3 regions of the Tepidibacillus sp. HK-1 genome follow, and region 1 is predicted to be linked to each of the others. Evidence: a T-box and tRNA genes for the amino acid it is inferred to sense, from the RefSeq annotation. Region 1 holds a T-box; the other regions hold tRNA genes.
The links. The T-box of region 1 lies ahead of leuS (leucine--tRNA ligase). A T-box ahead of a tRNA ligase gene usually reads a tRNA of that ligase, here a tRNA-Leu.
Positions count from the first base shown of each region.

Region 2: it encodes a tRNA-Leu, which carries the amino acid that the T-box ahead of leuS (leucine--tRNA ligase) is inferred to sense. The anticodon was not compared.
Region 3: it encodes a tRNA-Leu, which carries the amino acid that the T-box ahead of leuS (leucine--tRNA ligase) is inferred to sense. The anticodon was not compared.

Region 1 is NZ_BDGM02000001.1:108,646-117,242, reverse strand. It holds gene BEN26_RS00605 (DUF2533 family protein) at 1-97, shown strand, start outside; gene leuS (leucine--tRNA ligase) at 177-2,648, opposite strand; T-box leader at 2,697-2,923, opposite strand; gene BEN26_RS00595 (class I SAM-dependent DNA methyltransferase) at 2,980-3,726, opposite strand; gene BEN26_RS00590 (CvfB family protein) at 3,716-4,606, opposite strand; gene rsfS (ribosome silencing factor) at 4,603-4,962, opposite strand; gene yqeK (bis(5'-nucleosyl)-tetraphosphatase (symmetrical) YqeK) at 4,946-5,557, opposite strand; gene BEN26_RS00575 (nicotinate-nucleotide adenylyltransferase) at 5,547-6,140, opposite strand; gene yhbY (ribosome assembly RNA-binding protein YhbY) at 6,143-6,436, opposite strand; gene BEN26_RS00565 (shikimate dehydrogenase) at 6,452-7,294, opposite strand; gene yqeH (ribosome biogenesis GTPase YqeH) at 7,354-8,463, opposite strand; gene BEN26_RS00555 (YqeG family HAD IIIA-type phosphatase) at 8,470-8,597, opposite strand, start outside.
Region 2 is NZ_BDGM02000008.1:21,192-29,788, forward strand. It holds gene tatA (twin-arginine translocase TatA/TatE family subunit) at 55-234, opposite strand; gene yjjX (inosine/xanthosine triphosphatase) at 475-1,029, opposite strand; gene BEN26_RS05630 (putative hydro-lyase) at 1,310-2,086, opposite strand; gene BEN26_RS05635 (carbon-nitrogen family hydrolase) at 2,203-2,994, opposite strand; gene BEN26_RS05640 (aspartyl-phosphate phosphatase Spo0E family protein) at 3,278-3,442, shown strand; gene BEN26_RS05645 (hypothetical protein) at 3,439-3,948, opposite strand; gene BEN26_RS05650 (NAD(P)H-dependent flavin oxidoreductase) at 3,970-5,043, opposite strand; gene BEN26_RS05655 (hypothetical protein) at 5,301-5,450, opposite strand; gene BEN26_RS05660 (hypothetical protein) at 5,727-5,873, opposite strand; tRNA gene BEN26_RS05665 (tRNA-Val) at 6,096-6,171, opposite strand; tRNA gene BEN26_RS05670 (tRNA-Leu) at 6,205-6,293, opposite strand; tRNA gene BEN26_RS05675 (tRNA-Ile) at 6,306-6,381, opposite strand; tRNA gene BEN26_RS05680 (tRNA-Asp) at 6,418-6,494, opposite strand; tRNA gene BEN26_RS05685 (tRNA-Met) at 6,537-6,612, opposite strand; gene BEN26_RS05690 (hypothetical protein) at 6,859-7,344, shown strand; gene thpR (RNA 2',3'-cyclic phosphodiesterase) at 7,398-7,952, opposite strand; gene BEN26_RS05700 (phosphatidylglycerophosphatase A family protein) at 7,955-8,503, opposite strand.
Region 3 is NZ_BDGM02000028.1:908-8,707, forward strand. It holds gene BEN26_RS12420 (YmaF family protein) at 1-94, shown strand, start outside; tRNA gene BEN26_RS12425 (tRNA-Pro) at 146-222, shown strand; gene BEN26_RS12430 (DUF1641 domain-containing protein) at 304-720, opposite strand; gene BEN26_RS12435 (NAD(P)/FAD-dependent oxidoreductase) at 742-1,881, opposite strand; gene BEN26_RS12440 (hypothetical protein) at 2,172-2,432, shown strand; tRNA gene BEN26_RS12445 (tRNA-Phe) at 2,481-2,556, shown strand; tRNA gene BEN26_RS12450 (tRNA-Gly) at 2,603-2,677, shown strand; tRNA gene BEN26_RS12455 (tRNA-Leu) at 2,756-2,844, shown strand; gene pstS (phosphate ABC transporter substrate-binding protein PstS) at 3,308-4,399, shown strand; gene pstC (phosphate ABC transporter permease subunit PstC) at 4,472-5,404, shown strand; gene pstA (phosphate ABC transporter permease PstA) at 5,404-6,237, shown strand; gene pstB (phosphate ABC transporter ATP-binding protein PstB) at 6,355-7,107, shown strand; gene phoU (phosphate signaling complex protein PhoU) at 7,127-7,783, shown strand.

The DNA of each region.
Region 1 (8,597 bases):
GAATCGATACGCACTAAAGAATCAGCTTCCTTCTCGAAAAGAAGTAACAATGGAAATGTTCACAGCATATGCGAATAAAATGAAAACACATTCCTAATATTTGATAAAAAGCATAAATTTCCTGCTTTTTGTACAAAAAGACTACTGGTTTGTCCAGTAGTCTTTCTTATGATTTATTAGCTAACAACAATATTGACCAGTTTTCCTGGAACGACAATCACTTTACGGACTTCTTTACCAGCCTTCCATTCTTCTAATCTTGGATCAGAAAGAACTTCCTTTTCTAACTCCTCTTTGGAATAGGAAGTCGGAACAACCATTTTTCCTTTGATTTTTCCATTGATTTGTACTGCAATTTCCACTTCATCTAACACTAAATACTCTTCTTGATATGTTGGCCATTTTTCTTTATGAATACTTTCCCTTTGTCCCATCATTTGCCACAATTCTTCTGCCAGATGTGGTGTCATCGGAGCAAGTAGAATGACAGTGGTTTCAATCGCTTCTTTTAGCAACCCTTTATTGCCATCCTCTGGATAAACATAAATTTTGTTTACTAACTCCATAATTGCGCTAATTGCTGTGTTAAAGTTATCTCTTTCATCAATATCTTCAGTCACTCGTTTGATGGTAAGATGAATCATGCGGCGAAGCTCTTTTTCCGCATCAGTTTCCACTTGGTATGGATAAGTCTGTGTAAGGGTTTCTAGATGCTGTTGTACCATTCTCCACACACGATTTAAGAAGCGATGACTTCCCTCTACTCCTGAATCGCTCCAATCTAGATCTCGATCAGGTGGTGCAGCAAATAGGATAAATAGACGCCCTGTATCAGCACCATATTTTTCAATGATCTCATTTGGACTAACGACATTCCCTTTTGATTTGGACATTTTTGCTCCGTCTTTAAGTACCATTCCTTGAGTAAGAAGGGACTTAAAAGGCTCTTGGAATGAAATAAGACCTGCATCATAAAATACTTTTGTAAAGAAACGTGAATAGAGTAGATGCAATACAGCGTGTTCAATTCCACCAATATATTCATCAACTGGAAGCCATTTATTTACTTGTCTTGAATCAAATGGTTTGATCTCTTCATGAGGGCTTGCGTAACGGAAGTAATACCATGATGAATCAATAAATGTATCCATCGTATCTGTTTCTCGGTGAGCAGGACCCCCACATTTCGGACAAGTCGTATGAACAAATGCTTCTGAAGTGGTTAAAGGATTATCTTTACCGTTAAACACTACGTCTTCTGGCAAAATAACAGGTAATTGCTCAAGAGGAACGGGTACATTTCCACATGTTTCACAATACACCATTGGAATAGGTGTTCCCCAGTAACGTTGACGAGAAATAAGCCAATCACGTAAACGATAAGATACAGTTAATTTTCCTTTACCTATTTTTTCAAGATATTCACCAATTGTTCGAATCGCTTCCCTATTGTTTAAACCATTAAATTGATCTGAATTTACAAGAACTCCATCCTCTGTATATGCCCCAGTCATTTGTTCTAGTGTATAAGGTTCACCCTCTTTAGACTGAACCACAATTTTAATGGGAAGTTGATATTTTTTTGCAAATAAGAAGTCACGCTCATCGTGAGCAGGAACTCCCATAACAGCCCCTGTACCATAATCCATTAACACATAGTTAGCTACCCAGATTGGAATATCTGCCCCTGTTAACGGGTGTTTGGCATAGGTTCCAGTAAAATAACCCACTTTCTCCACTTCAGTAGAGGTACGGGTAATTTCATTTACCTTTTTCAATTCTTCAATAAACTCAAGAATTGCCTTTTCATTCTCTTTCCCTGCAATCAATTGGGGGACAAGAGGATGTTCCGGTGCAACAACCATATAGGTTACACCATATAAAGTGTCTGGGCGAGTTGTAAACACTGAAATCTTCGTATCCTCTAATGCTGGAACAGTAAAAACCACTTCTGCTCCTTCACTTTTACCAATCCAGTTTTTTTGCATCATTTTTACTTTATCAGGCCAACCCTCTAATTGGTCTAAATCTTGAAGTAAGCGTTCCGCATAATCAGTGATACGGAAGAACCATTGGTTTAATTCTTTTTTGGTCACTTCGCTATCACAACGCCAACATTTCCCATCTTCGACCTGTTCATTTGCTAATACCGTGTTACAAGTAGGACACCAGTTAACTGCTGCTTTTTTCTTGTAAGCTAACCCTCTTTCATAGAAAAGCAAGAAGAGCCATTGGGTGAATTTATAATAATCAGGTAGACAGGTGGCTACATAACGATCCCAGTCATATGAAACACCTAAACGTTTTTGTTCATTACGAATCCTTTCCATATTGTTTAGGGTCCACTCTCTTGGGTTGACTCCTCTTTGGATTGCGGCATTTTCTGCAGGTAATCCAAACGCATCAGCACCCATTGGATGAAGGACTTGATATCCCTTCATTCGTTTAAAACGAGCGATCACATCACCAATGGTATAAACACGGACATGCCCCATATGTAATCCTTCGCCAGAAGGGTATGGGAACATCTCCAAGGTATAAAATTTGGGTTTTTTTTCATCTTCATTGGTTTTGTGTGCATCTGTTTCTTCCCAGATTTGTTGCCATTTTCGTTCAATTTCTCTAGGTTGATAAACCTGTTCATTCATGGTAAAAACCTCCTAAAAAATAATAAAACCTCCCACCCCAAAGCATGTGCTAGGGACGAGAGGTTAGGTTACATTTCCCGTGGTACCACCCTAATGATATCTACTCAACCATAAATACCACTCGAGCTCTTTAACGCAGAGGTACGGTAGAGAGTACTTTGCTTTCCTATCTACAGTTTAAAGGCGAGTTCGCAAGCTTTTGATTATCGGTTCTCACCAACCACCGACTCTCTCAAAATCTATGGCTTGTTACTACTCCTTTGCATTACTTTTGTACTAGATCAGATTATTTATGATTATATGCAATCTTGTCGTAAAATGTCAATAGAAATTAAGATTGTTTTCTTGCAACGTAAAAAATCCGCTCAGTATTTTCTTGAACTGGTTGCCATTGAAAATCACCAAAAACTTCCTCTAATTCAAAACCCGTTTCTTCTAAGCCTTGTTTTACCATTTCCATGGAATATGTTTGCTGAATATGAGTTTCTTGAAACTTTTCATAACAATGCTCAGATTGCTTCACAAAAAAAGTTAGATCATGGTTTACCATCAATTGATCGATATCTACCTCTGTTTGCCAAATCACAGAAATATCCTCATCATTCCAAGCAAAGGTTTGATCATGGAAGACTTCCCTAAATTTGTAAGGAGAATGCATATCAAATATAAAGTATGCCCCGTCCTCAAGATGTTTATTCACTTGAATAAATGCTTTTTTTACCTCTTCGATTCCGTGTAAGTAATTAAATGAATCGCAATAACTTATGATAAGTCCAACCTTTTGATCAATATCTAACTCCATCATGTTTTGTTGAATAAGAGGAAAAGAAACATGTGATTCTAACATCTTGTCAAAAGCGATGGACAACATTTCTTCGGATAAATCAACCCCGATCATTTGGTAGCCCTGTTTACTTAAAGGGATTGCGATATTCCCAGTACCACAGCCTAAATCAATGATCCGTGAAGGATGAAGGTTGTATTTTTTAATGAGCATCTCCGTTATTTTTATCCATTGGTCATATGGAGCATCTTTCATCAATTGGTCATAAACATAGGCAAATTTTTTATAATTCATCTCGATTCTTTAAATAAGTCCATCCTTCCTCTTGATAAATGACTCCATCCTTCATCAACTTTCCTAATGCTCGTTTAAATGCTGCTTTACTTAAATTAAATTTCTTTTGTAAAATATCTGGTGGGGTTTTATCCCAATAAGGCATAGCCCCTCCCCGTTCATGTAATACCTCTAAAATACGGTCTGCATCTTCTATTCTACTGGTTTGCTTTAATGGTTTCATTGAGAGATTTACTCTACCATCATCGCGAACAAAGGTAAGTCTTACCTGTACTTTTTCCCCTAATCTTAGTTCATGTATTTGTTCCATACGATGGAGAAAACCAATTTGATGATTTTCCAAATAAACATGTGCGCCTACACTTATATGACGAAGTACAATCCCTTTTACAAATTGGGTTTGTTTTATAGGATCTGGCAAATGACCATCTAATTGTTGATCGATGAAACTCTTTATTTCCTGTTCATCATCTACCAAATGGGCCAATAAGCGTTTTTGCTTATCATGAACCAATTTGACTAATAATTGATCACCAGGTTTTGGCCAAATTTTCTTTTCTTCTGGCAATTCAGATATAGGTAAAAGAACTTGCTTACTAATTCCATTATCTAGAAAAAAACCCATTCTTGTTTCATATCCATCTACAGTTAAAAAACCAATTTCACCCATAACAATTTTTGGGGTATGCAACGTTGCAGCTATTCTTCCTTTATGGTCATTATATAAAAAGACTTCAATCTGATCCCCTAGTTCAAACTTTTGCTGATTAGTCTCAGAAAAATGAAGAAGTACATCTTCTGTTCCATCGCTTAAAAAATAACCAAATGGAGACTCTCTTTCCACCTTTAATACATGGTACATACCTGTTTGTAAACTCATTCTGTATTCTCCTCAAATTCAATTCGGGGTGCATCTCCCCATAAACGTTCTAAATGGTAAAATTCCCTTTCTTCCTTATGAAAGATATGGACAACAACATCACCAAGATCGATAAGGATCCATCTTGCCTGATCCATGCCCTCAGACCCTTTTACTAAAACACCAACTTCATGCATTTTGTCCTTAATCTCATTGGCCACAGCTTGTACTTGTGTTTCAGAATTACCACTACAAATAACAAAGTAATCAGCGATCACTGATAATCCTCTAATATCTAAAATGACAACATCTTTTGCCTTCTTATTACTAGCTGTTTGTGCAGCCAACTCGGCAATTTCTCTAACCGATAATGCCATTTTCATCCTCCTTTTTTCTTTTCTTTTCAATCTGGTCAATTAAATCGTTTCTTGCTCTAACTGTTAAAGGATAAATCTTCATTTTTTTCTTGATCAAAAATTGAATTGTACCATCGATTGCGGCTAATAAGGCTTTGTCTAAATCTTTTTCTGCCCATTTCCGAATTTCCTCAACTCCTGGAAATTGTCGAGAGGGTTCAATATAGTCAGCCAAACAAACAATTTTTTCAATCGTTGACATTTGTTCTCTTCCAGAAGTGTGATAACGAATTGCCATAATTACATCCTCATCATCAATTTGAAACCTTTCTTGCACAATGACAGAAGCAACTGGTCCATGCCATAATTCTGCATTGTAATCTAACAAATCATTTGTTAATACTTCATGTTTTCTTATTTCATTAGCCAATTCCTCTTTTGACCAAAATTTGCAAAAATCATGTAATATCCCGGCTAGCTCAACTTTTTCAGGATCTGCACCGTATCCTTTGGCTAACTGTTTCCCAGTTTCCGCTACACCTAATGAATGAATATAACGATGCGCTGTTACTTGTTGTTTTAATTCGGATTTTAACCATGTTAAATCAATCTTCATAAAGATGATGCTCCTTAATATATTGTTCCACAACATCGGGAACGACATAACGGATCGTTCTCCCCATCTTTACCCAATCCCGAATTTGAGTGGATGAGATATCTAATTGTAGCATTGGCAGCATTTGCACCTGTTTATAGATTTTTTCCATAGTCGGTGACTGTGGAGCAAGCTGATATCCTGGTCTTTCTAAACCAATAAATTGAACCAATGATAACAATTCATCGATTCCAACCCATTTCGGTAGATATTGAACCATGTCCCCGCCAATTATAAAATAAAAAAGATGATCTGGATACCTTCTTTTCAATTCCTTTATCGTTTCAATGGTGTACGATGGTCCAGAACGTTCTAATTCAATCGTACAGAGCTTGTATCGTTGATCAATGTTCATCACTTGTTTCAACATTTCTACCCTATGTTGAATCGGTGTGATTTTTTCCTCACTTTTATGAGGAGGTATCGGCGCTGGTATAAACCAAATTTCATCAAGCTTTGCGTAAAACAATACTTGATCCACCATGACAAGATGTCCAATATGAAGCGGATCGAAGGTTCCTCCAAGTATTCCAATCTTTTTCATCATTACCTCGGTAATTCGATTTCTTTATTTTCCTTTGATTCCTTATATAACACGATCGTATGGCCAATAATCTGAACCAATTCTGCATTGGTACCTTCTACAATGGCAGCTGCTGCTTCATCAGCATCCTCTAGGCTATTTTTTAATACAGAAACTTTAATCAGTTCTCTTGCTTCTAAAGCCTCATTGATTTGTTTCACCATGTTTTCATTAACCCCACCTTTACCTACTTGAAAAATAGGATCAAGATGGTGTGCAAGTGAGCGTAAATACCTTTTTTGTTTTCCCGTTAACATATTTTTTCTTCCTTCCTAAACGATAGAATCTAATACTACACGTCTCATAATATTTGGATCTGGAGTGATTCCGGTCCATTTTTCAAAGGCAATCACGCCTTGATAAATAAACATCCCTAAACCAGAATGAATCTTTGCTCCTTGAGCCTTGGCATCTTGCAATAACTTGGTTTCAAGAGGATTATAAACAATATCACTAACTAAATGGTGAGGTTGAATCCATTCTTTTTTTATAAGTGTTTCCTTGATATTGGGATACATCCCTATCGATGTCGTATTGATGATAAGATCTACTTGTTCCATTTCATTTGGAAGTTCATGATATGTAATCGCTTTATGATAATCAGTCTGCTTTAACTCGTTTAATAATGCGTTTGCCTTATTCAGATCACGATTAACTAGAACCATGCCCTCAATTGGTTGCAGAGATAAGGTATAACTAATCGCCCTAGAAGCACCCCCAGCCCCCAAAATCATAATCCGTTTCCCTTGAAGCTGAAAACCCGTTTCTTCTTCTAGTGATCGAAGATATCCTTCTCCATCTGTATTGTAGCCAATCAGTTTTCCATCTTTGTTAACGATGGTGTTAACTGCGCCAATTCTTGCTGCCTCTTCAGATATTTCATCCAAAAAAGGAATTACATTTACTTTATAGGGAATCGTTACGTTGCATCCCTTAAAATATAAGGCTCTTATTCCTTGAATGGCATCTTTTAAATTCTCTGGTTTTACATCAAATGCTAAATAGATATCATTCAAACCTAAATTCCTTAAACTGGCATTATGCATTTGTGGGGATTTGGAATGGGCGACTGGATGACCAATTAACCCGATGATCCCTGTTTCACTATTTACCATATCAAACTCTCCCAAAAAATACTTCCTTTAAAGTTTCATTTACCTATAAAATATAAAGATTAGATCAATGCTTTACGAATGTGTACCCCTATTCCCTTCGGCACAAAAACATCTACATTTGTCGATTCTCCTCCAACACTTATCCATCCCAAACCTGAGATCACAATGTCCATTTTTTCTTTTCCAGAAACTTTAAAGGAATGTTTCATCAAATTTGGTAAAGCTCCAATCTCTTCCTTTGTAGGAGGGCTAAGTAGTTCTCCTAGATGTTTCTGATAAATCTCTTCTGCCTGACTCCTTTTTGTTCGATGAATAGGCAGCTCATTAGAAATATAACAAACAAAAGTATTAGTTGAATCCCCATTTTGATCGATTCGAGCCAATCCACCCCAAAATAGAGTTTGCTGACCATTTAATTGATAAACCTTAGGTTTCACGGTTTTTTTAGGTGAAATTACTTTTAATGTATGTGGAGAGACCCATTCACTCAAACGATCACGGTTTACTACTCCTGGCGTATCAATTAGGTAATGACCATCTTCTAATGGAAGACGTATCTCGTTGAGAGTAGTGCCTGGAAATCTTGAAGTGGTAAGTTCCACTTGTGTTTCACCTTGTAATTCATGAATCACTCGATTTATAAATGATGACTTACCCACATTGGTTGCACCCACGACAAAAACATCCTGATCTTTTCGATAAGATTGAATAAAGTCTACTACTTCGAGTATACCAAGATTATGTTCAGCACTTATGAGGAAAATCTCTTCTGGAGAAAGCCCATGTTCTCTAGCGTATTGTTTTAACCAAATTTTGACCTTGTCCCTATTTGTAGACTTAGGAAATAAATCGATTTTATTAGCAACCATGATAAAAGGATTATGGCCAATAAAACGAGGTAATCCTTGGATAAAAGTCCCATCAATATCAAACAAATCTACAATTTGAATGACAAGACTTTTCGTATTGCTTATATTATGTAAAATTTGCAGAAATTCATCTTCATCTATTTGTATCGGTTGTACTTCATTATAATGTTTAATACGAAAACACCTTTGGCAAATTAAATGTTCTTTATTTAATGTAGAGGTAGGAATATAGCCCGCCTTTTTCGAGTCTTCCGTCTGTAGGGCCACTCCACAACCTTCGCAATATTTAATCTCCGTCATTTTAAGCTAATCCTCCCATGACATCATTCCCCGTTTTTTCATCCAAGTTAAGATTCGTCTTTCGAAGAAACGGTTGATTTTTGTTCCTAATCCTTCCTTTTTGGAGATAGGAACTACTAAAATGGTATAAAGGC
Region 2 (8,597 bases), on a different contig from region 1:
CCCAGCTAAAGTTTCACCTCCCCAGAGGATGAACCTCTCATAAATAAAAATCTATTATTTTTCTTTAGAATTGGATTCATTCTCATCAATCAATTCCTTCGTTGCACTTTTAAATTCCTTTAGTGTTTTGCCAGCTGCTCTTCCAAGCTCAGGTAATTTATTAGGTCCAAAAATAACTAAGGCAATGATTAAAATGAGAATCAATCCAGGTACTCCGATATTAGCAAAGGACATCCTCGTTCCCTCCTTTCTATGATAACTATTTCACAAAGTCTCTTTTACCTAACCAGTTAAAAAATATAATTATTCCTCTTTTACAGTTATTATTTTATAGGAAGATAAGGGCAAAAAGTCAGCGTAAATTTGAAAATTTAGCGAACACCTTGGCAAAAGTGAATACAGAACTGAAACAGAAAAACGTAATCAATACTTTAAAGGAATAGAACAATTTGTAGATAAAATTGGTGACCACTGTTAGTTTTCTTCATACAACTGTGGGTTTAAAAATCTGGCAAAAGCAGAAATGGTTACATCACGGAACATATCTTTTCGAGTGATGAGCTGGTTTGTTAAAATCCCAATTGTACCTTCTTTTTTCTTCACATTGTGTTTTCCTGTAAAATCATCAATAATATCTCCCAACTCTTTCCCCATACGTAAATGGTTTGCAATTTCTTCAGGGAGCTGTACACGGAGTCCACCACCGATTCCCACATTCCCTTCTTTATCAACTACTACACCCCAATTACATAAAAACATACCAAACGGAGATTCAATTACTCCTCCTTCTAACCCTATACAGTAATCAAAGAAATGCAATTCCTTTTCCGCAAACATTACGTTATTTGCGCGATTAATTGCTCCTTGAATCGTTTCTTCATCTGAAAAAGGTTGTTCAGACACTTGCGATTCTACATCTAATCCAATCACTTCTGCTTCAAACCCCATTTCAGCAAATGCTGATCGAACCGCCTCAATTTTTGCAGGATTCTTTGACCCTACTCCAATATGTAAGACCAATTTCCACACTTCTTTCCTTCACAATATGGTTTAATCCTAACTATAGTAAAACATTCTCTTTCCCAAATCGCAAGAATAGAATAAGAAAAGGTTTGTATATTCCATCGCGCTCCGTCATCCGTTCCCTTCTATAAGAGAGAAGGGCACTTGAAAGCACACAAAGTGTACAAGTCGTGCTACACAGCTAAAGCTGTTCGTCACGCTATGTCGCAGCTTATGGAATATACAAACCCCTAAATGACAACGGAAAATTCAACAAACATTTGTTATCAGGTAATCTATGTTTAATTTATCTAGCAAGTTTGGCCGTTGGATAATCCGTAATGAGCATGTGCCCTGGGGCATGAGTAATCGTGATATCTGGTTTGCTATTTAATAGAGCGACTTGAGGCGTCACACCACATGCCCAAAACACAGGTACTTCATTTTCTGCGATGTCAATAGAATCGCCAAAGTCTGGTGAATGGATGTCTTTGATACCAATTTGGGTAGGATCTCCTATATGAATAGGGGAACCATGTGCACTAGGAAACCTAGAAGTAATTTCGACAACACGAGGGATTAAAGAATAATGAAATGGTCTCATACTTACAACTTGATTTCCTCTAAAAGATCCTGCTGGTTCAGTCTCAATATTCGTAATATACATCGCCACGTTTTTCCCTTGGTTGATGTGTTTTACGGGTATTCCATTATTTATTAATTCATTTTCAAAAGTGAAACTGCATCCTAGAAGAAAGGTTACAAAATCATCTTGCCAAATATCCTTTATATCCAATGGTTCATCAACGAATTCACCATTTTTAAATACTCGGTATTTAGGAACATCGGTTCTTATATCAATGATATCATCTGAATATTTTTTTATATAAGGTGAACCGGTATCCGTAATCTCTAATATTGGACAAGGTTTGGGATTTCTGATACAAAATAAAAGAAAATCATAAGCGTATTTTTTCGGTAGAATGACTACGTTTGCTTGTAATCGATCCATCCCATAACCTGTCGTAGGTTTCGTAAATTCATTGGCTCTAATTTTCATTCTTAATTGTTGAACATTTTCCATCTCATCACCCCATCTTTTAAATAAATGGTATGTAATATTATCGAACAAAAGAAGCTCTATTCGGAAAATAAGTCGTTACCAATACCACTCATCTTAATCCTCCTTCTTTTCTTTGACTAAAAATAAAATTCTTCTTTACGGTCTTTAAATACAGGAATTCTGTTCCTTATCTCTGGAACAATGGACAAATCAAGTTCTGCCGTAATAATTTCTTCCTCTTCTGTACCTTCAGCAATCACCTCTCCCCATGGATCAATAATCATCGAATGGCCAAAGAATGTATTATTCGGGTCACTTCCCACACGATTCGTTGCAACCACAAACATTTGGTTCTCAATTGCTCGAGCAATAAGGAGACTTCTCCAATGATATAAGCGAGGATGTGGCCATTCTGCTGGGACAAATAATACTTCCATCCCATCTAATGCCATCGAACGTATTAACTCTGGAAAACGAATATCATAACAAATGACGATTCCGGCTTTATGGCCATATAAATCAAAAGTGAAACGTTTGTTACCGGGTTCAAGATACTTTTCTTCATTCATGAGTCGAAATAGATGAATTTTATCATAGTAGCCTCGTACATCACCATGATTATCAATGACATAAGTAGTATTAAAGACCTTAATATTCCTCACATTCGCCACCGAACCTGGGATGATATAGGAACCATATTGCTTAGCGATTGCCGTGAAGGAGGATTTAACCATTTCTCCATCTCGATCTCCATTTTTAAGAGCGTTTTCAAGATCATACCCCAAATTCCACATTTCGGGAGCAAGCACCACATTGGATTGCTGCTGCTTGAGAGCCCTATGCATCGTGTCTACTAACCGTTGTCTATTTACTTCAGATTGGCCAAATTGAATATCCATTTGGATTGCAGAAACTTTTATTTTATCCATTACTATTCAATCCCCTTACTATTATCGTGTGAGTTTCTCTATGACTAATGTCATCATACAACAAAAACTGCCAAGTGTCATGCGGCATTTCGTCTAATTTTGTAAGTTTTTACAATTCTTATCTAAGGCAAAAACCTTAATATATTCAATTTTGTACATTTGCTTAAATTTAAAAAAAAATTTTATGTAAAAATTGTGAATTTGTTTATAGTCAGCTAATAAAAATTATGTTATTATTTGTCATGTTGTGTAAAAACATCCACTGAAAGGCGTTTGATATATTTTGTCTGAACAACTTATAGAACAATTTGAAAATTTGCGAGAAGAAATGATTCAATCTGCTATGAAATATGGTTTGACTCATCCAGTCGTTATCAAGTTAAGCCAATCTTTAGACAAATTACATATCGAAATATTGAAAGAACAGCAACAAAAAAAGAACATTTAATCAGTAAACAGTTCCTCAAAATCAATTGTCCATCGATCTGTAACTGAATTTCTTTTTAGTAGAAAATTCATTTTCCTTTTTTCTCTTCCCCCTTCTTTCCAATATAAGTTTACTTCTATGGGAATTTCAAATGACATTAGATTGAATGTGTTCGTCTTATCAAAAATAGTCGTTCTTGAGATAGTATCGATTTTATCCATTTCAACCAATAGTGAAGGTATTTCCTTATATTTATTTTTCGAAAGCAACATTTTAAACAACTGTTTATCATTTTGATTTAAAGACATCAAAAATACATCAACAAGATCATATGGGTTAAGTGTGATTAAATATTGCTCTATTTTTCCTGCTGCTTTATATACCATGACTTGATGGCCAGGATCTAGATTTCTAGTTATATGCGTAATTTGTATTGGAAAAAAAGATATACAAATATCACCATTTTGCATTGGCGTGAAGATTACTAGGTGTGTAATAAAAAAACCTTGAAATATTAAAACTTTCAAGGATTTTTACTACTAATATCTTTACATAGACATCATCAGTTCAGCTTCTTGAACGAGCTCTTTCATCAATTTTTTAACAGTAATAATCTCATTTAATCGATACCCATTTGAACCGGTAAAAATCAATCCGTTTGAAATATTCCCTTTCACTGCCTCGATAAGTGCTTTTGATATACAATAAGGAGTCGTTTTAGGGTCGCAAGTGACTAAACAATCATAGCACTTTTTTACAGGTATTCTTTCTCCTTCAACTGTTTTAACAAACTCATTATGGATGGCTCTTCCTGGAAGACCAACAGGACTTTTTACAAGGTTGATATCCTCTTGTTTTGAACGAATAAATGCCTGTTTGTAATTAACATCTGCATCACATTCTTCTGTAGCAATAAAGCGAGTTCCCATCTGTACTCCGGAGACTCCTAATTTTAAATATTTTGCAATATCTTGACCATTAAAAATACCTCCTGCAGCAATAATAGGGATACGTTTTTTATATTTTTCTTCAAATGAATGTAACGCTTCTCTTACATCACTTAAGATTTGAGAAAGATTTATTTTAGATTTTAATTCATCAATGGAAAAACCCAAATGTCCACCTGCTTCAGGTCCTTCAACAATCATTAAATCAGGTAAATATTCATACCTTTTGTCCCATAGCTTCGTCATTAGATATGCTGCTTTTCCTGAAGAGACAATCGGTGCGATTTTCGTTTTTGTGCCTTTAATAAATTCAGGTAATTCCTTAGGTAACCCGGCTCCAGAAACAATAATGTCTATTTTTTCCTCTACCGCGGTTCTTACCATTTCCTTATAATGGTTCATGGCCACCATAAGGTTAACCCCTATAATGCCTTTGGGACTTAACTCCCGTGCCTTACTAATTTCTTTTCTTAGAGCTCTTATATTAGCAAGAAGAGCATTGTTTTCGAAATCTGGTTCATTAAAACCAATTTGCACCCCAGAAATGATCCCAATTCCTCCCTCATTTGCTACAGCTGAGGCTAACCTAGAACGAGAAACACCTACGCCCATTCCTCCTTGAATAATAGGTACTGACGCTATTAAATCTCCTAACGAGAGTGAAGGTAATTTCATAAAATCGACTCCTTGAATTTGTTTAATGATTATCATTGTTTGCATTATAACGTTTTAAACCTTTAAAGTAAATATTTCACTTGAATTAGTTAGTATAAGTTTGACAATTTTGGAGATTTCGTAAGCAAAAAAAAACAAACCTTCCTATAATAGAAAGGTTTGTTTCCATATCTTTAATATCTCTTTCACTAGGTTGAATAGGTCTTTTATATGAACTCAGTATCTTACTGTATTATAAATAAAATAATTGCAAGTTCTTACTTTTTGGCTAGATAAAAATCCCAAACAGCTTCTTGTTCTTTTTTTGTTAAATACTCTTCAAAGCTCATCATTTTACCTTTATAGTTTACAACGTAATCTAATAAATCTTTTTGACGAGCTACCTCTTCCACTTTGTAGATTGCCATCCCAATCACCTCTTTTTTAATTTCAATCTCATTATACAACATTTTTTAGTCTATGATTGTGAAAATTATAACAAAAATATGAACATCGTTAAAGTTTAAATCTTTAGAAAAATCAATTAAATACTTTAACAGCAGCTAATTTTATTAGATTTCCAGAATTTAATATCTAATAAAAATTTTATGACTATTTTATATGTGAAAACGATAACAATTTATTATTATGTATTACGGGATAGCAATAAAGAACAACAGCTACGTTTGTTTGTAGCTGTTAGTTTATCGACGATCACTTACTAATTTAACCACCCTTGTATATTTCCCCTTTTTTACCTCTTCAGGAGTTGCATCTTCATCTAGTGCATCCATCTCCATACTTGGTGCAATGGTAGGCTCCTTTTCTTTAGGACTGATTTTCTTATCCACGATGATTCATCTCCTTTTCTTTACCTTATGTTCATTATGCTCCATAAATTGGATTTCATTCTTTATATTGTCGCTATTATCATCCATTTACTTATCACCTCTGTACCCTTTCAGGAATAACATCTTGAAAGATGGTGGTCTAAAAAATAAAAAAAGGGTTTATATCCGACCATCAACTTTCCAAAATCTTTTATGGCCTTCAAACCCTTGATATATAAAGTATGGTGACCCCGACTGGGTTCGAACCAGCGACCCCCACCCTGTCAAGATGGTGCTCTCCCGGCTGAGCTACGGAGTCACATATATTCGACGTTGTTACACTCAATTTAGATGGTGCCGAGGACCGGACTTGAACCGGTACGGTAGTCACCTACCGCAGGATTTTAAGTCCTGTGCGTCTGCCAATTCCGCCACCCCGGCAGGACTTTTAAATGGTGGGCCCAACAGGACTCGAACCTGTGACCAATCGGTTATGAGCCGACCGCTCTACCAACTGAGCTATAGGCCCCTACTAATTTAACTTTAAACAAATACTTTTTTAAAATGGCGGAGCTGACGGGATTCGAACCCGCGGTCTCCTGCGTGACAGGCAGGCATGTTAGGCCTCTACACCACAGCTCCATAATATAAATGGGAATATTCGACGTAGTGCAAATAGTTTATTGGTTGCGGGGACAGGATTTGAACCTGCGACCTTCGGGTTATGAGCCCGACGAGCTACCAACTGCTCCACCCCGCGTCATTACATAATAAAATTAGCGACAAAAATTATTATATATGATTTATAACATTTATGCAACAATTTTTAAAAATAGTTTTATCCCTTAAACCTCTTGGTCTTTGGGACAAAAGTAATTTTACCTAGAGTACAATAATTTGTCAATAGTATTGTCACATATATTTAGTGAATTGGGTTTACAATAACATTGTCAGTGTATACATGAATACCATTGACTTGAACCATGGTTAAGGAGAGTGTTGCATTTTGGCCAAACAAATAAAAGACAGACAAATCGCTTATGTAAATAAAGAAACAAATCTGTTGGTGTCACAAATCGTAAGTGGAACTCAATCACTACTACAGCAGACTAAACAATTACAGAGCAATCCATCATTAGTTGTACCTATACAACAATCTCAACTTACGTCGTCCACTGCATCTAACAACATGCAAATGTCTCAACAAAATTTCAAAACGCAACAACTTGGGCGGGCACAACAACATACTAGCGTCCCTGAAATGCAGCATTTAGATCAAATGCTACAAAAATTTTATAACGAGATTGGTAAGATGGAAACCGAATACAACCAATTGAAATCAGCCAATATGAATCCTTTACATCTTCAGCAATTGATGCAACAAAAAGCAAATGCGCTCCAATCATTTAGTAATCAAATACAACAAACAATCAATCAGGTTCAATTATCAAGTCAAACGAATCAAATTTATGAATCAGGCCATGGTTTCTAAAAAGTTTTGGCTGTTGAAATTCATCAACAGCCTCTCATATTTTCATACAAAGCTCATTTCTCTCGTTCATTTAAAAACTCTTTAGTTAAAATAGGTTGATATTTTACCCCAGAAACCGTAAAAACTGACTGGTATAAAGTTAGAGAAGTTACTTGCCATACAGAAGACGTTAGTTTAAAATTTTCCTTTTTAAAGGGAACATTCACCTTTCTTGCTAATGTTACATGAGGAGTATACTTTGGCTTTGCATCGAATGTAATCTTTGTTTTTGTCAATGCTTCAACAAAATTTTGGTAAAGTTTGTTTAACATTTGCAAGTCCCCATGAACATCAGCCCATAAAATATTAGGCTTATTTTCGCTAGGAAAGGCACTTATATTCTTTAACTGTAATTGAAAAGGGGATACATTTTTTACAGCCTCATTTAATGCTTGGTCTAACGATTCCATCTCTTTTTCATCGACTTCCCCTAAAAAAAGAAGAGTAATATGCCAATTTTCTTCTGGTACCCATTTTCCCAATTGTAAGCTGTTGCGAATAATTGGCAATTGTTGTTTAAGTTCATTTTTTACATGTTCAGCTAGCTTAAGTGCAACAAATAATCTCATAGCTAAACCACATTATCCTCAGTCATTTGTTCTTCTATTTCTTCCACCATTTCTTGCACATCTCTTAATCGATGGGCAATACGTCCTGCCGCTGAAGCAGCGATTCCAGCAACAAGGTCATCCAAAAACGTATGAACACCTTTACCGTTTTTTGTATCCAACTTTTTAATTATTCCCACTTTATCTTTATCTAAATATCCAAAAGTGGTCACTGCAATGCTTCCATAACCAAAGACAGAGCCTAATGCCATTGTTTCATCAATTCCAAAAAGTCCTTCATCAGACTCAACAAGAGATTGCAATGGTTCAGTTAACAAACCTTTTTCAGCCAATACGTCTAACTCGATCCCAACAAGTAATGCATGTTGAACTTCACGTTTTTCTAATACTTTGTTTACACTTTCCAGGCAAAGCTCCATGGTTAAATCTTTATTATATGGCAATTGTAATTCATAGACGATTTCTGCAATGTCTTCCAATGTAACACCGCGTTCTCTTAATCTCTGTAACGCTGCAGCTTTTACCTCTTTACTTGGTACCCTTCTTTTCAATACCTGTCACCTCCAAAAATATCTTTCTCCATCATATCACTTTCTCTACATATACAAAATAAACTTCATTATATATATTATTAAAAAAAAGAGT
Region 3 (7,800 bases), on a different contig from region 1:
GCATGTTCATTACTATGATTTCTATACAACAAAAAATGTCGGACACAAGCATCGTATTAGAGGTGTAGATCAACCGGCGCCTGGCGATCTTTAAACCTTGACAAATTGTGCTTAACATTTTTAAAATATATAGTACACAATTGATCGGGATGTGGCTCAGCTTGGTAGAGCACCACGTTCGGGACGTGGGGGTCGCAGGTTCAAATCCTGTCATCCCGACCACTATGAGCTTTCATAAAAAAAGAAGAAGACCTACTTTAAATCATACTAAGTAAGGCCTTCTTTGTCGTTTATAGGTTAGAATTACTTAGATAAATTTTTTGTAACAGCAAGCATAAACTTTAATCCATTTTGAACACCTGGATCTTTCATTAGCTTTAACAATGATCCAAAGCCAACTTTAGAGGTATCATGTTTTATATCTTCTTTTGCCTGTTCAACGGCATCTAGCACTTTATTAATCGTTTCCATGCCACCTAAATCAGCTAGTACTCTATCTCCAGTTTCTACTGCTGTCCCTGCGATATTAGCCATTTTAATTACTGCCCCTGAGTTTAATGCTCTTGTTGCACCGGAAATGAAGTGAGCTAAATCTAATAAATCTTTTAATACATTTTGCTCTTTCATAGTATTAATTGTTTGTACTAATTCTTTTAAGGTATTTAATTCTTGTTCAGTTAATTCTAACGTATTCTTACATTCTTCCATTGTCACACTCATTTTTTACACCCCTTTTCCTTTCTATAATAGTCCTCGAGCTGTCATCCAATACATTTCGTTAAATGCATGTTTAAACCAATGGATCATAGCAGATGGTGGAACTGGATTTGGAGGATTTTTATAATCCATATTAATGTAAGTTCCTTCTTCTAGACCTGCTTCGATAAAACAGAAAACTTTTCCATCATAGAAGTGAGTAGGTGTTTGGCCATGAAGTTCTTGCTCAATATTTTTAGCAACATATTCAGACTCATAGTGAGCTGTAGAACCAGCTTTACTAATTTGGATTGCAGTTGCATCTCCAACTACATAAATAGAAGGATCTACTTCAGATTTTAAAGTGTATTGATTAGTCGGAATAAAGCCCATTTCATTACCAAGTTTAGAATCGAAGATAACTTTTGCTCCGCGATGAGGTGGAATTGAAATTAACAGATCAAAGGATTCTTCTTTTCCGTCCTTGGAAGTAAGAATCTTTCTCGCTGGATCTACTTTTGCAGGCACGAATTGAGTAACATAACGGATATTACGTTTTTCAAGTTCAGGTTTTAACCATTTAGCAACCTTAACTGCCTGATGAACTTCCTCAAGCGGATAGGTATAAACGAGCTCAACCTTTTCTCGAATACCTTTCTTTTCAAAGAATTCATGTAACATTAAATACAATTCAATAGGTGCAACTGGGCATTTATGAGGTTGGCCAAGTGTAATAACGATCTTACCACCTTGGAAGTTTGTGATTTTTTCTCTTAGTTTAAGAGCACCCTCCATTGTATAGAAGTCATCACCAGCTTCAGGTAAGCCAGGAATTAAGTCGAAACGAGGAATTGCACCTGTACCGATGACTAAATAATCATAAGTGAAGTCACCTTTGTTTGTTTTGATTACTTTTTTATTTTTGTCGATCAATGTTGCATCAGCGATGACGAGGTTTACATGTGGATGTACTAAAGCTTTCTGTTTTTTTACATAATGCTCAGGATTTTGCAAACCAAAAGCAATGAAGAGATAACCTGGTTGATAGATATGATCCTCTTCTGCAGTAATCATGGTAAGTTTTACTTCACCATTTTTAATTTCGTGATTTAATCCTTTTGCCAAGTGGTTAGCAACCATGGTTCCACCGGTTCCACCACCAAGAATTACAATGTTTTTAGCCATTTTTTTTACCCTCCCTTAACTTTGGTTCTATAAAGAGAATTGCCTAGGCCAAACTTTGTTCAATATTGAACATGGAACAAAGATACCTTAGGCGGTATGTCTCTAACTCATATTTTATACAAGTCTCGATTATTTTTTCAATGATTTTTTTAATAAATACTAATAAGTAATCATTCTTTTCTGAGCGAGAGAACAAAAAATAAATGGATGGGTGATCACATAAGAAAAAATACATTATTTTCATATAATATATTAGCTATCTTTTTAGTTTTCTGAAGGGGGGAAGAATGATGATTGAAATGGGTATTATTATAGCTTTAGCCATGTCTTTAACCCCATTTCTAAGTGATTATATCCATATTCCTAAAAAGCTAAGAGCATGGACTACACTATTGCTTATCGTTTTGCTTAATATAGGGAATGCATTATTATTTGCTGACCATCAAATTATCGAATCAATCAGACAGGGAATAAATGATGGAGTTATTGCAGTTGGTTTATATTCTACAGGCAAGAATACGTTTGAATATATGAAGTCAAAAAAAGATTAAATTGACATTTATTCGTTTTAATGGTATGATAATTGATGTCTCAAAAGAGGTTCGGTAGCTCAGTCGGTAGAGCAGAGGACTGAAAATCCTCGTGTCGGCGGTTCGATTCCGTCCCGAACCACCATTTTTTAAATGAAAAATGGACAACTATTTAAAGTTAATGTTTATTTGCGGACGTGGCTCAGTGGTAGAGCATCGCCTTGCCAAGGCGAGGGTCGCGAGTTCGAATCTCGTCGTCCGCTCCATATATTTGAGCGCAGCTACGTCGATTTTACTTCTAGCAAGCGAATACAGTTGTGCCCTTTAGGGTACTCCATTAACGTGCCGGGGTGGCGGAATTGGCAGACGCACAGGACTTAAAATCCTGCGGTAGGTGACTACCGTACCGGTTCAAGTCCGGTCCTCGGCACCATTAATATATTCAGAGAGTGCACTATATTAATTTTCATTAATTTTCGAGTACGACGTCGAATGACATCATTATCAGATGAATTTCATATTGCAAATAAAATAGTAGCTTTTGATAGCTACTTTTTTATTTAATTTAATTTTACATTTGTTTAATAATTTATCAACAATGTGTCGTTAAAATAAACATGTGACATAGATTTGACCCCACATTATATATGAAAAAGGCGATAGCGCTTGCTATCGCTCATTTTTTTCTGTCATCAATGTCTTCCTAATATTCTTTTCTTCTTATAGCAGAGATAACTCATATGAGTATGGATGAATCATAATAAAAACGGAAAAAATAAAAAAACAGATCAAAATTTACAATTCCTTAACAATTCATTAACGCTAGCTTGATATGGACAAAGTATACTCAAACTTGTAAGGAAAACAAATCAAAAAATTCAAGGGGGCTTTTGAAAGTGAACTTTAAAAAATTAGGCTTACTCTTCCTAGCATTAGTGATTGTCTTTACTTTAGGAGCATGTGCTGCTCAAAATCAACCAAATCAACAAGGCGGAGAACAAACACAGCAAGGTGGAGATGCTGCGGGTAAAGATATACTATTAAACGGAGCTGGTTCCTCTTTCGTTAACCCATTATTACAAAGAATGATTCCAGATTATGCAAATGCTAAAGGTGTTAAAGTAAACTATCAATCAATTGGTAGTGGTGGCGGAATTCAGCAATTGATAAAGAAAACAGTAGATTTTGCTGCATCTGACGCGCCTATGAAAGAAGACGAGATCAATCAAGCAGGTGGAAATGTGCTTCACATTCCAGTAACATTGGGTGGGGTTGCCGTTACTTATAATTTAGAAGGTGTAGATAAATTAAAATTAACTCCACAAGTATTAGGAGAAATTTACACAGGAAAAATTACAAAATGGAATGATAAAAAAATCACCGATATTAATCCAGGTGTAAACTTACCAGATGAAGAGATTAAAGTAACACATCGTTCTGATGGATCAGGAACAACTTATATTTTTACTAGCTACCTAAATGCTGCAGTACCCGAAATTTGGGGTGATAACTTAGTTGGTAAATCAATCGAATGGCCAGTTGAAGGTATTGGTGCAAAAGGTAATGAGGGTGTAGCTGGACAAATTCAAAATGAGCCTGGTACGATTGGTTATGTTGAATTAGCCTACGTTATTGAGAATAAAATGACAGCAGTCGAGCTTCAAAATAAGGATGGCAATTTTGTGGCTCCAACGCTTGAAACAGTTTCTGCCGCAGCTGCTGGAGCAGTAGCAAATATGCCTGAAGATATGAAAATATCTTTAGTAAACCAACCTGGTGCAAATAGTTATCCAATCGTTGGAACAACATGGTTATTGGTTTATGAGAATTCCCCAATGGATAAGGAACGTACTCAACAAGTGGTCGACTTCTTAAAATATGCTGTTACTGAAGGACAAAAATTTGCTGAAGAGTTACAATATGCTCCATTACCAAAAGAAATTCAAGATTTAGATGTTAAACAATTAGACAAAGTTCAAGTGAAATAGTAAAATGACATACGGATGGCAAAAAACCCTAAATAACAGGGTTTTTTGCTGTGTATTTTAGCTTGGTAAGGGGTGTATCGCTTGAAAAAACATTACGGAGACAAAATCTTTAAGGGAATCGCTTATCTATTTGGTTTTTCAGTTATGTTTCTACTTTTCTTAATGATTTATGAAATGTATTCTGGATCGAAGTTATCGATTGCTGAGTTTGGGTGGGATTATATTTTTGACTCGAAATGGAATCCAGTTGAAGAACAATTTGGAGCTTGGCCTTTTATTTATGGGACAGTGGTTTCTTCACTTATTGCACTTCTCATTGCAACGCCGATTAGTGTTGGGATTGGCATCTATTTAGTAGAAATAGCACCTAAATGGGTTCGAAACTCGGTAGGATTTATGATTGAATTATTAGCAGCAATCCCTTCAATTGTGTATGGCTTGTGGGGAATGTTTATTTTAGCTCCATTTTTACGGAACTATATCGCACCTATTTTTATTAATACATTAGGAGAATTTATACCTTATTTTTCAGGTCCGGCGTATGGCGTGAGTTTATTTACAGCTGGTGTGATCTTAGCTATTATGATTATCCCTACAATTGCATCAATTTCAAAAGAAGTAATTGCAACTGTACCAAATACACAACGTGAAGCAGCTCTAGCTTTAGGAGCAACCAAATGGGAAATGATTCGAACAGCTGTTTTAACCTATGCAAGAACGGGAATATTAGGTGGTATGATTATTGGGTTAGGACGAGCAATTGGTGAAACGATGGCAGTAACGATGGTTATCGGGAATAGACCTTCTGTCCCAAAATCTATTTTTGATCCAGCCTATACGATGGCAAGTGTAATAGCCAATGAATTTACTGAAGCTTCATCAAATCTGTACTTATCTGCATTGATTGAAATTGGTTTGGTCTTGTTCGGGGTTACTTTACTTATAAATATTATTGCAAGATTATTGGTTTGGTCAGTTTCAAAAGGAACTCAAGAGGTGAAATGATGAAATCACTTAAGAACAGAAAGATAAAAAGTAAAATAATGGTTATTCTCACAATTATTGCAACAGTAACTGCCTTAATTCCACTGTTTAGTATTTTTGGATATGTTATTATGAAAGGTTTACCTGCATTAAATTTAAGTTTTTTCATTCATACGCCAACTCCCCCTGGAGTTGAAGGTGGTGGAATAGCAAATGCAATCATTGGAACGTTTACTTTAATTTTAATTGCTTCAATTATAGGTATTCCTGTTGGTCTCATGTCAGGGATCTTTTTATCTGAATATGGGAGAAATAGGTTGGGTAAGTCCATTAGTTTTCTTACTGATATTTTAATTGGTGTCCCTTCCATCGTTGTTGGTATTGTCGTCTACACTTTATTAGTCATTTCCATGGGTGGTTTTACAGCGATTGCTGGAGGAGTTGCATTAGCATTTATTATGATTCCTGCGGTTACACGTACAACAGAGGAAATGTTAAAATTAATCCCAAGTGATATTCGCGAAGCTGGATTAGCATTAGGGTTACCTAAATGGAGAGTTATTTTATTCATTGTTTTACCTTCTGCAATGAGGGGAATTGTAACTGGAATTATGTTAGCTGTTGCACGTGTATCTGGAGAAACAGCACCATTATTATTTACGGCGTTTGGAAATATTTATTTTAGCAGAACTTTACTAGAGCCTATGGCTTCTATCCCCGTTCAGGTCTTTAACTATGCGATCTCTCCATATGCAGACTGGAAAGCTCAAGCTTGGGCAGGGGCATTAGTGTTGATCCTTCTAATTTTAGTTCTTAATGTGTCTGCACGTTTTCTCACAAGAAGTAGAGCTTAATTTTTCTAGGGTTCTCGCAAAAGTAATCGGAATACGGTTCGAAGGAGGATGTCACTTTTGTGGGTTATCTTGTGAACTCATCTTACTTATCGTCATACATTAAATGAGGTGGAATCTATGTCAATTCAAGTAAATAATTTGAACGCTTGGTATGGAGATTTTCATGCTATAAGAGATATAAATTTGGATATAAAAGATAAACAAGTTACAGCTTTAATTGGACCGTCTGGTTGTGGGAAATCTACATTTATTCGTACGATCAATCGCATGCATGAAGTGATTGAAGGAGCACGAGTTACTGGTGAAATCATCGTTGATGGCCAAAACATTTATGATACGAATATAGACCCAGTAAGCGTACGCCACCGAATTGGGATGGTTTTTCAGAAACCTAATCCATTCCCGACGATGTCGATTTACGATAATGTGATTGCTGGCTTACGTTTAAATGGAACGAAAAATAAAAAAATCTTAGATGAAAAAGTAGAGACTAGTTTAATTCAGGCTAATCTTTGGGACGAGGTCAAGGATCGTTTAAACAAAAATGCCATGGGGTTATCAGGTGGTCAACAACAACGTCTATGTATTGCTAGAACCTTAGCAGTAGAACCAGATGTAATATTGATGGATGAACCAACATCTGCACTTGACCCGATTTCTACATTAAGAGTTGAAGAATTGGTTCATTCTTTAAAGGATAAGTATACAATCATCATCGTCACTCATAATATGCAACAAGCGGCTCGTGTGTCTGATAAAACTGCCTTTTTCCTAAATGGTGAGTTGATTGAATATGATGATACTGTTAAAATCTTTTCAAACCCTAAAAACCAAAAGACAGAGGATTATATAACTGGTCGTTTTGGTTAATACAAGGAGATGATACACTGTGCAAAGAAAAAGCTTTGATCAAGAATTGAATACTTTGCAACAAAACTTGTTGCAAATGGGTAATCTTGTTGAAGAAGCCATTGAAAAATCCCTTGAATCGTTGTCTAATTTGGATAAAGATTTAGCAAGAAAAGTGGTAGAGGATGATGTTAAGGTAAATGAAATGGAAGATCAAATTGAAACACTTGCCGTTCAATTAGTGGCTACTCAACAACCAGTTGCTAAAGATTTAAGGAAAATTATAGCAGCTATTAAAATTGCAAGTAGTTTAGAAAGAATGGCTGATTTATCAAGAGATATTGCGAAGGTAACGATTCGAATTGAAGAAGACCACTTATTAAAACCCTTAGTTGATATCCCTCAAATGGCGCAAATGGTAAAACAAATGTTAACGAACGGATTAAAATCTTATATTGAGGAAAATGTTGAGTTAGCGTTTGGTTTAGCTGAAATTGATGATAAGGTTGATAAATTGTATAGTACGGTTTTACGTGATTTATTAGAGATTATGACCAAAAAACCTGAAACGCTAAGCCAAGCAATGTTACTCTCATTTGTAGCCAGATATATCGAACGAATTGGAGATCATGCTACAAATATCGGAGAGAGTGTCATTTACTTGGTAAAAGGGAACAAACCAGATTTAAATCTATAGAGAAACTTGACTTTTAT